Regions from separate parts of the Halomonas profundus genome, predicted to be linked through region 3. Evidence: predicted binding sites of a transcription regulator. Region 3 holds the regulator's gene; each other region holds the start of a gene.
The links. The regulator FNR, encoded in region 3, switches genes on or off when oxygen is low (the NO sensors DNR and NnrR bind a similar motif). The targets are predictions, from matches to a motif close to TTGATNTANATCAA.
Positions count from the first base shown of each region.

Region 1 (3,454 bases), 2.5 Mb from region 3:
AGCTAAGGTATAGCCATCTGAATCTGATGCCTGAGCACGCGTCAGCCCCACGGCTCCGCCGCCGCCCGAGATATTGCGAATGACCAAGTTGGTATCGAGTTTTTCTTCCAGAAGCGGCTGTAGTGCGCGGACGAAGGTGTCGTTGCCGCCACCGGCTGAGAAGGGCACGATCATATCGATGTTTTGCTCAGGATATTCAGCAAATGCACCAGCACTGGCCATCATTGCTGTTGCCACAGATAAGCTTAGCGCTAACTTTTTCATTGTAATGTCCTTCTTTGTCATGTTTAGAGTATTCACTCAGCGCACTAACGCTGGCTTTTTCGGATCAAACTTCCAATCATCTATCAAATATTGCATTGCCATCGCATCATCCCGAGCACCAGCAGGCAGTGAACGATAGAGCTTATTAGCCTCCTCTATGGCCTTCATATCGATGTCGACCCCAAGCCCCGGCGCATCGGTTACGGCCACTTTGCCACCCACAACCTCCGGCGGATTGCGAGTCAGGCGAGCATCGCCCTCCTGCCATATCCAGTGGGTATCAAGCGCGGTTGTGCGCCCCACGGCGGCGGCCCCCACCTGGGCGAACATGGCAAGCGAAATATCGAAATGGTTGTTGGAGTGCGAGCCCCAGGTCATACCATGATCCTGGCAGAGCTGGGAGACACGTACAGCACCGGAAAGTGTCCAGAAGTGCGGGTCGGCTAATGGAATATCGACTGAGCGCAGCATCAGCGCGTGGGCCATTTCCCGCCAGTTGGTGGCTACCATGTTGGTGGCGACAGGCAATCCGGTGGCATGGCGAAACTCAGCTAAAATCTCGCGACCGGAGAAGCCTTGTTCCGCCCCGCATGGATCCTCTGCGTAGGCAATCACACCGTGGAGATCCTTGCACAGCCGGACCGCCTCTTCTAGCGACCAAGCACCGTTAGGGTCAATGGTCGTGCGCGCATCCGGAAACGCATTGTGCAGCGCCGTGACGGCCGCTATTTCTTGCTCGCCAGCCAGAGCCCCGCCCTTTAACTTAAAGTCTTTAAAGCCGTATCGATCGTGCGCCGCCTGAGCTAGCTCAACAATGTGCTGAGGGGTCATGGCCGCCTCGTCGCGCAAACAGTACCAGTCGTGATCCAAGCCCCCGGTGCCACGGCGGAAATCCAACGGCGTAGCGTGCCCATCACCGATAAAGAATAAGTATCCCAGCACGTCAACGCTGTCACGCTGCTTGCCGTTGCCTAGGAGCTCTGCCACCGGCACTCCCAGAAATTTCCCCATCAAATCAAGTAACGCCGCTTCAAGCGCGGCAACTGCATTGATGCGCAGTTCGAATGTCCAGGAGCCTTTGCCGAAATCTTCAAAATCGGCACTCCGTCCGATATTGTGTAACGACGCAATCATGGAGCGCATTTTCCCGATCGACTGACCGACCACCATCTCTCGTGACTGCTCAAGAGACGTTTGAATCGTCTCGCCACCGGGGGCTTCCCCTACCCCTACATTACCGTGGCTATCTTTGAGAATAACCAGGTTGCGGGTAAAATACGGCGAGTGCGCTCCACCGATATTGAGTAACATGCTATCGCGCCCTGCCACGGGAATGACCTGCATATCGGTTATCGTGGGAGTGTCGTGACTCGACATAAACAATTCTCCATTAGGCGGTGTTAGCGCGCAGATCAGCATCCCGCTCATTGCCGCATTAAAATAACGAAGGCGGACAAACGCAGCCCTTGTTGGTCAATCAAAGACTTTTAAACTCAAACCCACTCTTCGCTGCTTGGCATAGGCGATCTAATTATCCGGATCAATATGTCATACATCATACAAATAAGAAGATAAGTAGCATGACTTTCAGACGCAAGCAGCAGTAGTGAAAATTAAACCAAAGTAGCACTGGCTGGCATGACTGCCAGCAAGTGATTAACAATCTAAAAAAGACTTTAAATAACTGATTTTATTTATTTTTATACTTCAACCACCCAGCCTGGCTTAAATATCGCTGGAGTAAACTCATCAGGGTATCCACCAGGGTTGGCAATGATACGCGTGCCGTTACGCAGAATATCCACGGGTTCGTGAACATGTCCGTGCACCCATACATCCATATTGCCCATTAAATGAGGCAAATTGGAGGCAAACGCGGGGGATAACGCGTCGCCCAGATATTGGCCTGGGATACAGTCGTGTAGCGGGGCATGATGGCTAACCACCACCTTAGGGCCATCAAACGGCTGGGACAGCTCTTTTTCGAGCCAAGCAAGCGCTTCAGCATGCACCTGCTGGCTTGCCTGAGGTGTGAATGTCTCCCCTGGCGAGGTTTGAACGATTTTAAAGTCGGGCATGTAGCGCAACGCCTTAGACTCAGTATCGGCGGGGTTTTGCGTTGGGTCACCGGCGTACAACGCAAAGTCAGTCCATAGCGTTGTACCGTAAAAGCGTACGCCATTGAAGGTGACAGCACGATTATCCAGAAGCTCAATGTCGAGCCGCTCGGCTTCGAGCGCCAGCTCATCACGCAGCAGCGGCATGCAGGTACCGTAGAACTCATGGTTGCCTGGTACATAGATAATCGGCGTGTCTGGAAACTGGTGGCGCGCCCAGGCAAGGCCTTCGCACTTACGGTGAATATCCCCCGCCAGAACCACTACATCTGCCTCCACCTCAGGCAGCTCGCGGTTCCCGTCAAAAAACTCCAGGTGCAGGTCAGACAAAATACGCAGACGCATAGGGCTCCTCGTAACAAATACCTATTTAAACGATCTTACCCGGCCTAGGACACGTTGTCGCAGGGCATCGGTGTCACGTCAAGGCATGCTGCATTGCAGCAAAAATAGGCTATAATAACGATGTAGTCCCAATAGGAGGACCGCACAATGACTTTTTTAATAACCCCCCCTGCACGCGATAATGAAGTTCTAGAGTTCTGGAGCTTGAATGCTCAATGGCATCGTGCCGCAGTTGAAGCGCTGAAAGCCTATTTAGGCTAATTCAGGTGCTTTTGCGCCCTTTAGACCAAAAGCTAATCACCGAAGCCGGAATATTTTCCGGCTTTTTTATGACTATGAAAACCTTTTCCATTCAAAGACCTAATATCGTCATTTCAGCATTTGTAAGCCATGGCTTACGAAAAATGGCAAAACACCTACATCGTTAGGACTAGCCCTTCGCAAAAAAAGCTCTTAGTATCCGACCACAGCTAAATTGCTGCTATGCACAACACAGGCTGTGTACAACATAAGCTTTCTACAACTTGAAGGCTTTACAACATAAGTTTTACAACAAGGTCTCATCGCATTCCCTGTCCCCTGAAAGAGGAGTGAACGCCATGCAACACTTAGTCACCCCAACACAAGCGTTGGAAGTAGATGTTATGGAAGTATGGGCACAGCGTGCCCGCCAACAACGTGCGGCACTTGACGCTATTAAAGCTTACCTGCGCTAAGTCCCCAAACGT
Region 1 is NZ_CP086344.1:1,086,215-1,089,668, reverse strand. It holds gene LMS44_RS04955 (Bug family tripartite tricarboxylate transporter substrate binding protein) at 1-264, opposite strand, end outside; gene LMS44_RS04950 (enolase C-terminal domain-like protein) at 301-1,641, opposite strand; gene LMS44_RS04945 (metallophosphoesterase) at 1,965-2,726, opposite strand.
Region 1: a site for FNR is predicted at 1,795-1,808, ahead of LMS44_RS04950 (enolase C-terminal domain-like protein). Genes of this name have one in related genera too.

Region 2 (3,454 bases), 770 kb from region 3:
GGAGTGGATAACGGCGGTAGGCAGTTCAGGCAACCGCTGCGCGAGCGATTCAGCGTCAAGTGTTTCCATTCTCACGACGTAATCGGCAATCCCTTGTAACCCCAATGCCTGCCAATCGATCGCTTGCTGGCCGCTCAAGTAGGCATCAACCGGCTCAAAATGCTGGCTGGCGGGTAGCCCACGCGCATGGGTGGCGCGTGCATTGAGCATGGCTTGGAAGGTGACGTTAGGCGTGAAGGCGAGGGGATTATCCTTCATTAAGTGATCCACGTCCGCTGTTTCTTCACGACCCACGTTAGAAACCGCGCGCCCCAGTGTTTCCAGCAGCCGGTTTAAAAACGCATCGCGCTGGGCGGGGGCAATCATTCCCTGCTCGTCCAGTGGCAAGGCTAAGAACCAAATAGCCGGTTCGGGCATATCGCCAAGGCGAAACACAATGGCTAAGCGCGCTTGGCCTTGCCAGGGTTCTGGCCAGGCCATTTCGCCACCTTCAAAGGCGGCAAGTGACTCCCGCGGGCAGGGGGCGACATGGCGCCCCATATGGTAAAGGGAAACCTCGCCACCGCTGCGGGTAAAAAACTCATCAAGGGTTTGAATTGGTTGCATGACATCCTTCCGCGTTGCAAGCCTGCACTCTACCTTGCTGATGTGACACTGTCAGCCGCAGAGACTGATAAAACATGGTGTTAATGACAGTGCCTTAAGGCATTAGCATTAATGACAATGCGGTTAAAAATTAATCAACTGTGCGAAAGCCCCATGAGAGCAAGCGTTGCGACACCTTTCCATAGTTTATCCACAGGCTCGTGCAGGTTTTCTGTGAGTCTATGGATAACTTCCCGCAAGCGTTGATAGGTGGCAAGGCACTCGCTGAGTGGGGATAATGGGCAGACGACACACTTTTCATTTTCCGAGGTAGTGACACACGTCTTTATGAGTACTTATCAACCGCTGCAGACAGCACTTCTAGAGCTTGAGGCGTCGATGAAAGCCGCCGATCTATGGCGCATGCCAACACCCGATGCAGAGGCGTTTGCCAGCCAGCAGCCATTTTGCATCGACACGATGTCGCTGCCTCAATGGGTACGCTTTGTGTTTATTGCCCGCTTGAACGCTTTGATGGATGCCCGTGCAGCCATGCCCGCAAAGTGCGAGGTGGCTCCCGCCGTGGCGGCCTATTTACAGCAGGAGAAAACACCCGCCCACCACCAGCTGCTCATCGTGCGGGCGGTAGAGAAGGTCGACCAGATCGTCACTGAAAGCGCTTAAAGCGGCATGCTACTAAACGCACAAAGCCCACCGTGAGGCAGGCTTTGTGGATAACATCCGCTAGCGGTTTTGCAAGTGGCTTAGAAGCGGTAACTGAGGCCTGCCATGACCACGAGAGGATCGATCTCAACGGTACCTGCCGCCGCACCGTTAACGCTCGCATCGGTATCGATATCGATGTACCAAGCAGCGGCGTTCAGCGCCCAATGGTCATCAATTAATAGATCAACACCTACCTGGCCTGCCGCTCCCCAGGAGTCATCCAGGTCTAAATCACCAATCGTCAGCTCCTCATCGGAGAAAAAGGTGTAGTTAATACCGGCGCCGACATAGGGCTGTACGCGTGACTGAGTGCCGCCCAGCGGGTAGTACTGCAGTGTTAGGGTCGGCGGCAGGTGCTTGGTTGAGGCAATGTTATCGCCGTTTAAATGGATGTCGTGTTCAAACGGCAGCGCCGCCAGTAGTTCCACGCCGACTTTATCGTGGAAGCGATAGCCCAAGGTGAACGCGAAATCGGTTTTATCCTGTACATCCACTGATAGCGCACCGTTGGCCAGTGAGCCGTTGTCGCTGGTGGGGGCGACTTTGGCCACACCCACGCGGGTGAAGAAATCGCCAGCGCCGTAGGCGAATGCCTGGCTGCTGGTCATCATTGCCGCAGCGGCAACAGTGGTGACGAATAATGTAGGCAGGGCGGCTTTACGCATGGGATCACTCCAGGTGTTAACGCAGATAGTAAGATTAGACGGCTTTTCGATAGCCGCTTAACGATGAAACCAGTGTAACGAGACCCAGGGAGTGGATTATTGATCCAGGGCAAGAGTTATTAGACATGGGGGGTTAGGGGGAGGGGCGGCTGGAGAGACCTAATTCAGAAGCGGGCTGCTAACCATTTGGCTTGCCCATTTGTATGGATGCATGCGCAGTGATATGAAGTATTTTTAGTCTGTAATACGTGTTTTTCTGATACGCTCAGCAAGAGGTATGATCAAATATTGCCAGAATATTGTTTATAAAAATAAATTAAAACAGCGAGTTGTAAAACATCTGCTCGTGTCTATAGGCAATGCGAAAAGATGGTCAGGAATGAGCATGCGCATTTTTCTAGCGAGCATTTGAATGGGAGTTGGTAATTTGCCCATTACTATTAACACATTGGAGTTTTTTTATGGTGTTACGCTTTCTAGGAAAATACGTATGCGCAGAAATAAACTGCTATGCAATACGAGGCAAGAAATGAAGAAAGGAGTGTTGACATTTTTCTGCGGGAAAATGGGGGCAGGGAAAACTACAAAGTCTCTTGAAGTTTCCCAAGAACGAAACGCCGTACTGCTTTCAGAAGACGAGTGGCTTGCGTCGGTTTATCCCGATAGCATTAAGACACTGGAAGATTACGTAAAATATGCTGGACGGCTCAAGCCTCAAATGAAGAAGCTGGCTCAGTCGATCTTGGCGTCAGGCACTAATGTGGTAATGGACTTTCCTGCAAATACGATTCCGCAACGAAAATGGCTTAGAAGTGTCTTTTCAGAGATTCAGGCTCCCCATGAGCTAATTTACATTGACCAGCCAAATGATACCTGCTTAGAGCAGATAGCCAAAAGGCGTGCAGAACAACCGCAGAGAGCGACAACGGATACTGAAGAGATGTTTGAGCAGGTTACAAAGTACTTTGTTGCGCCCACACCTGATGAAGGGTTTAACATAACTGTAATTTCGGCAAATGGATAATAGCCGCAGGTACAGCGACTGCTTGTACGTTGCGGCTGCGCCTTTATTACAAAGCCGCGCACGTTGCAGCGTTATGTCATTTTGGTGAATTATGAAACTTGATTTGTTCGTACTACGGTGCAGCGATTTGCGGGCCAGCAAGCAGTTCTATGAGCAGCTCGGTTTCAGCTTCGTGGAAGAGCAGCATGGCTGTGGGCCAGTGCATTACTCGTCAGAAAATGCGGGGTTTGTATTCGAGTTGTATCCATTGGTTAGCAGCGAATCAGTAGACAACACGCGACTAGGATTTTCAGTGGAAGGTCTGGGCAATATCATCCCTGACTTAGAATTAGTGGACCAGTATAAGTTTGGCGGAAAGCATGTTTATGTCGTCCAAGATCCTGATGGCAGAAAGGTTGAGCTTAGTGAGCAGAAACCATAACAAGCGGCATCACGGTGAGCGCTTTTCCGCTGC
Region 2 is NZ_CP086344.1:3,062,322-3,065,775, reverse strand. It holds gene LMS44_RS13975 (DUF3549 family protein) at 1-606, opposite strand, end outside; gene LMS44_RS13970 (YqcC family protein) at 934-1,269, shown strand; gene LMS44_RS13965 (OmpW/AlkL family protein) at 1,350-1,976, opposite strand; gene LMS44_RS13960 (P-loop nucleotide/nucleoside kinase family protein) at 2,506-3,000, shown strand; gene LMS44_RS13955 (VOC family protein) at 3,092-3,421, shown strand.
Region 2: a site for FNR is predicted at 2,076-2,089, ahead of LMS44_RS13965 (OmpW/AlkL family protein). Genes of this name have one in related genera too.

Region 3 (3,454 bases):
GTTTGCACCCGGAGGTCGAAGCGCCCAGCAGCTTCGCCCAGGCGTTGGCATGCTGGCAAGTACCCGTCATGGGCATGCAGAGTGTGCTTGGAGAGGCCACCGCCAGCGCACTGCTGTATATGCGCCTGCAGCGTATTATGGCGCAGGCTGCTTAGGGAGGAGCGACGAGTAGTTGGGTCAAGGCGAAGAGTGTTGTTAGAATAGCGCCCAATTATTTATTTGTAGCGCCTCTACTCTTCACCATACCCTCGGCAGTGCTTATACCATGCAATCTCTTGATCACTTTGATCCTGCTCACCATGATACGGTTGGAGCCACCCCAGCTGACGCTGAGCACGACCAGCCTGAGCTGGCTGATGCGAAGCAGAAGCGTGAATTTAACAAGCTGCAAAAGCGTCTGCGCCGAGAAGTGGGCAATGCGATTATTGATTACCAAATGATCAATGAAGGTGATCGCGTAATGGTCTGCCTCTCCGGCGGAAAAGACAGCTACACGATGCTGGAGATTTTGCGCAATTTGCAGCGCAATGCGCCGGTCAATTTTTCTCTGGTAGCGGTCAATCTGGATCAAAAACAGCCGGGTTTTCCCGAGCACGTATTGCCTGCGTATCTGGATAAGCAGGGCGTGGAGTACCACATTGTCGAGCGCGATACTTACTCGGTGGTAAAAGAGAAAACCCCGGAAGGTAAAACCACCTGCGCGCTTTGTTCACGGCTGCGGCGCGGCTCGTTGTATGGCTTTGCCGAAGAGATTGGCGCCAATAAGATAGCCCTGGGCCATCACCGGGAAGATATTCTCGAAACGCTGTTTCTCAATATGTTCTTTGGCGGCAACCTGAAAGCGATGCCGCCAAAGCTGCTATCCGATGATGGGAAGAATATCGTTATTCGGCCGTTGGCCTACTGCAAAGAAGCGGATATTGCTGAGTTTTCGCGGCTGATGGAGTTCCCAATCATTCCCTGCAACCTGTGCGGCTCCCAGCCTAATATGCAGCGTCAGGTGGTCAAAGAGATGCTCGCCGAGTGGGACAAAAAGTTTCCCGGCCGCCTGGAGAGCATGTTCAAGGCTGTCACCAACATTTCCCCTTCCCAGTTGGCTGACCGCAGCCTGTTCGATTTTGAAGGCCTTGAGGCCAAGCAAGCAGAGCTACTGGCGGGGCGTATCCAAGCCTTTAACGTCAGCTAGCTGTTTGTTCTTCCTCTTCGGCGAGGGTAATCAAGCGCGGCATATCGAGAATGTTGACCTCTCGCCCGGAAACCGCCACCACGCTTTGTTGCTGAAAGCGGCTTAAAATGCGGCTGACGGTTTCCACCGCTAAGCCCAGGTAGTTGCCAATATCGGCCCTCGGCATTGAGAGGCGAAAGCTGTAGGGCGAGTAGCCCCGGCGACGAAAACGGTCCGAAAGGGTAATCAAAAAGGTGGCCAGCCGTTGATCGGCGGTTTTGCGCGAGAGTAGGCGCATCATGCGTCGGTCATCGCGTAACTCTTTGCTCATGCTCCGATACAGCTGGCCACGTAGCTCAGGGATCTCTTCTGAGAGCAAATCCAGGCGGTCAAAAGGAATCTCGCAGACCGTGGTCGTTTCCAGGGCGATAACGCTACCGGGGTAATGCTCTTCGTCAATGCCATCCAACCCCACCAATTCACTAGGCAGGTAGAAATTGGTTAGCTGCTCGCTGCCGTTACCTTCGGCGGTGACCTGTTTCAAACTGCCCGAACGGACTGCGTAAACGCTGGTAAAGGTGTCGCCCTGACGAAACAGCGGCTCGCCTTTTTTGAGTGGTGCACGGCGACGAATAATAGCGTCGAACTGCCCCATATCGTCCAGCTCAAGGGCAAGCGGCAAGCACAGAGAACTCAAGCTGCAGGTTTGGCAGCGAGTTTCGTGGAGTAGTGAGCGACGACGGCTCATGGGTTCCAACATGCGTTGCTCCTTGAGTGGGTCACACTTATCAATTAGAAAATCCTTACTTATTATAGTCGCTTTAGCATGCCTGCAATAAGGTGATTAAACAATCTTAGAATACCGTTGTCCCGTTTGCCCGGAAAGGTGGGTATCAAACGCCATCGCTATATGGCGAATCAGCAGCCGCCCCATCGGCGTGGCGTTAAGCTGATCACCGCTGCGGGTCAGCAGGCCATCCTGTTCGGCGCTCTGCAGGCGCTCGAGCGCTGGCGCAAAGTAGCGGGGGGCATCGATGTTCCAGCGTTGACTAACGGCGGCCAGGTCAATGCCCATATCGCACATCAGCCGCTCAATCACATCCCGGCGGATCAGGTCGTCATCACTTAAGCGTATGCCACGCACGGTGGCAAGCTGCCCCTGATCCAGCGCCGCTTCGTAGCGGGCCAGATCGCTAGGATTCTGCGCATAGACGTCATCAATACGGGAAATCGCCGATACGCCAAGCCCGATTAAGTCGCACTGAGCATGGCTGGAGTAGCCCTGGAAGTTGCGCTGCAGCGAGCCTTCGCGCTGGGCAATAGCCAGGCTATCGTCAGGGCGGGCAAAGTGATCCATACCGATATGCACATAGCCAGCTGCGGTGAGCATTTCGATGGTGGTGCGCAGAATCGCTAGCTTCTCTTCTCCGCCTGGCAAGTCATCGACATTAATGCGCCGCTGCGGGGCAAAACGCTCGGGCATATGCGCGTAATTAAACACAGAAAGGCGCGCCGGGTTGAGCTCGATCACCTGGCGTAGGGTGTTGGCAAAGCTCTTTTCAGTCTGAAATGGCAAGCCATAAATTAGGTCGAGATTGAGCGAGCGAAAGCCCAGGCGATGCGCCTCCTCCATCAGCGTTTCGGTAAGTACCCGAGGCTGGATACGATTAATCGCTTTTTGCACCAGTGGACTTAAATCCTGAACGCCCAAGCTGATGCGATTAAAGCCGAGGGATTCGAGATGGCGCAGCGTAAACACATCCGCTTCGCGAGGATCTATTTCAATCGCGTAATCGCGATCAGCAGACGACGAAAGACCAAAACGGGCGTCCAGGCGATCAATCAGGTCACCCATCTGATTCAAGCTGAGAAAGGTTGGCGTGCCGCCGCCCCAATGCAACTGCTCCACCGGTCGTGATGTATCCAAATGGCGTGCGGTCAGCACCATCTCGCGGTCAAGCCGGGCTATATAGGGCTCGGCAAGGGCAGTGTTTTTGGTAGCGATTTTATTACACGCGCAGTAGAAGCAGATCTTGCGGCAGAAGGGCACATGAACGTACAGCGAGAGCGGACGCTTACTGGCATTGCTACGCTCCAGCGCTTGGGTCAGGTCGCCAGGGGTAAATTGGTCGTGAAACGATAGCGCTGTTGGGTAGGAGGTGTAGCGTGGGCCGTTGGTGTCGTAGCGACGCAGTAACGCTTCGTCCCACACCGGCTGCATAGGGGCTGCGGCAGCAGCGGGTGCAAGAGGCAAGGCAGCAGGGGTATGAACGGGCATGAAGGGGCGCT
Region 3 is NZ_CP086344.1:3,829,263-3,832,716, reverse strand. It holds gene LMS44_RS17570 (3'-5' exonuclease family protein) at 1-155, shown strand, start outside; gene ttcA (tRNA 2-thiocytidine(32) synthetase TtcA) at 266-1,186, shown strand; gene fnr (fumarate/nitrate reduction transcriptional regulator Fnr) at 1,179-1,925, opposite strand; gene hemN (oxygen-independent coproporphyrinogen III oxidase) at 2,010-3,443, opposite strand.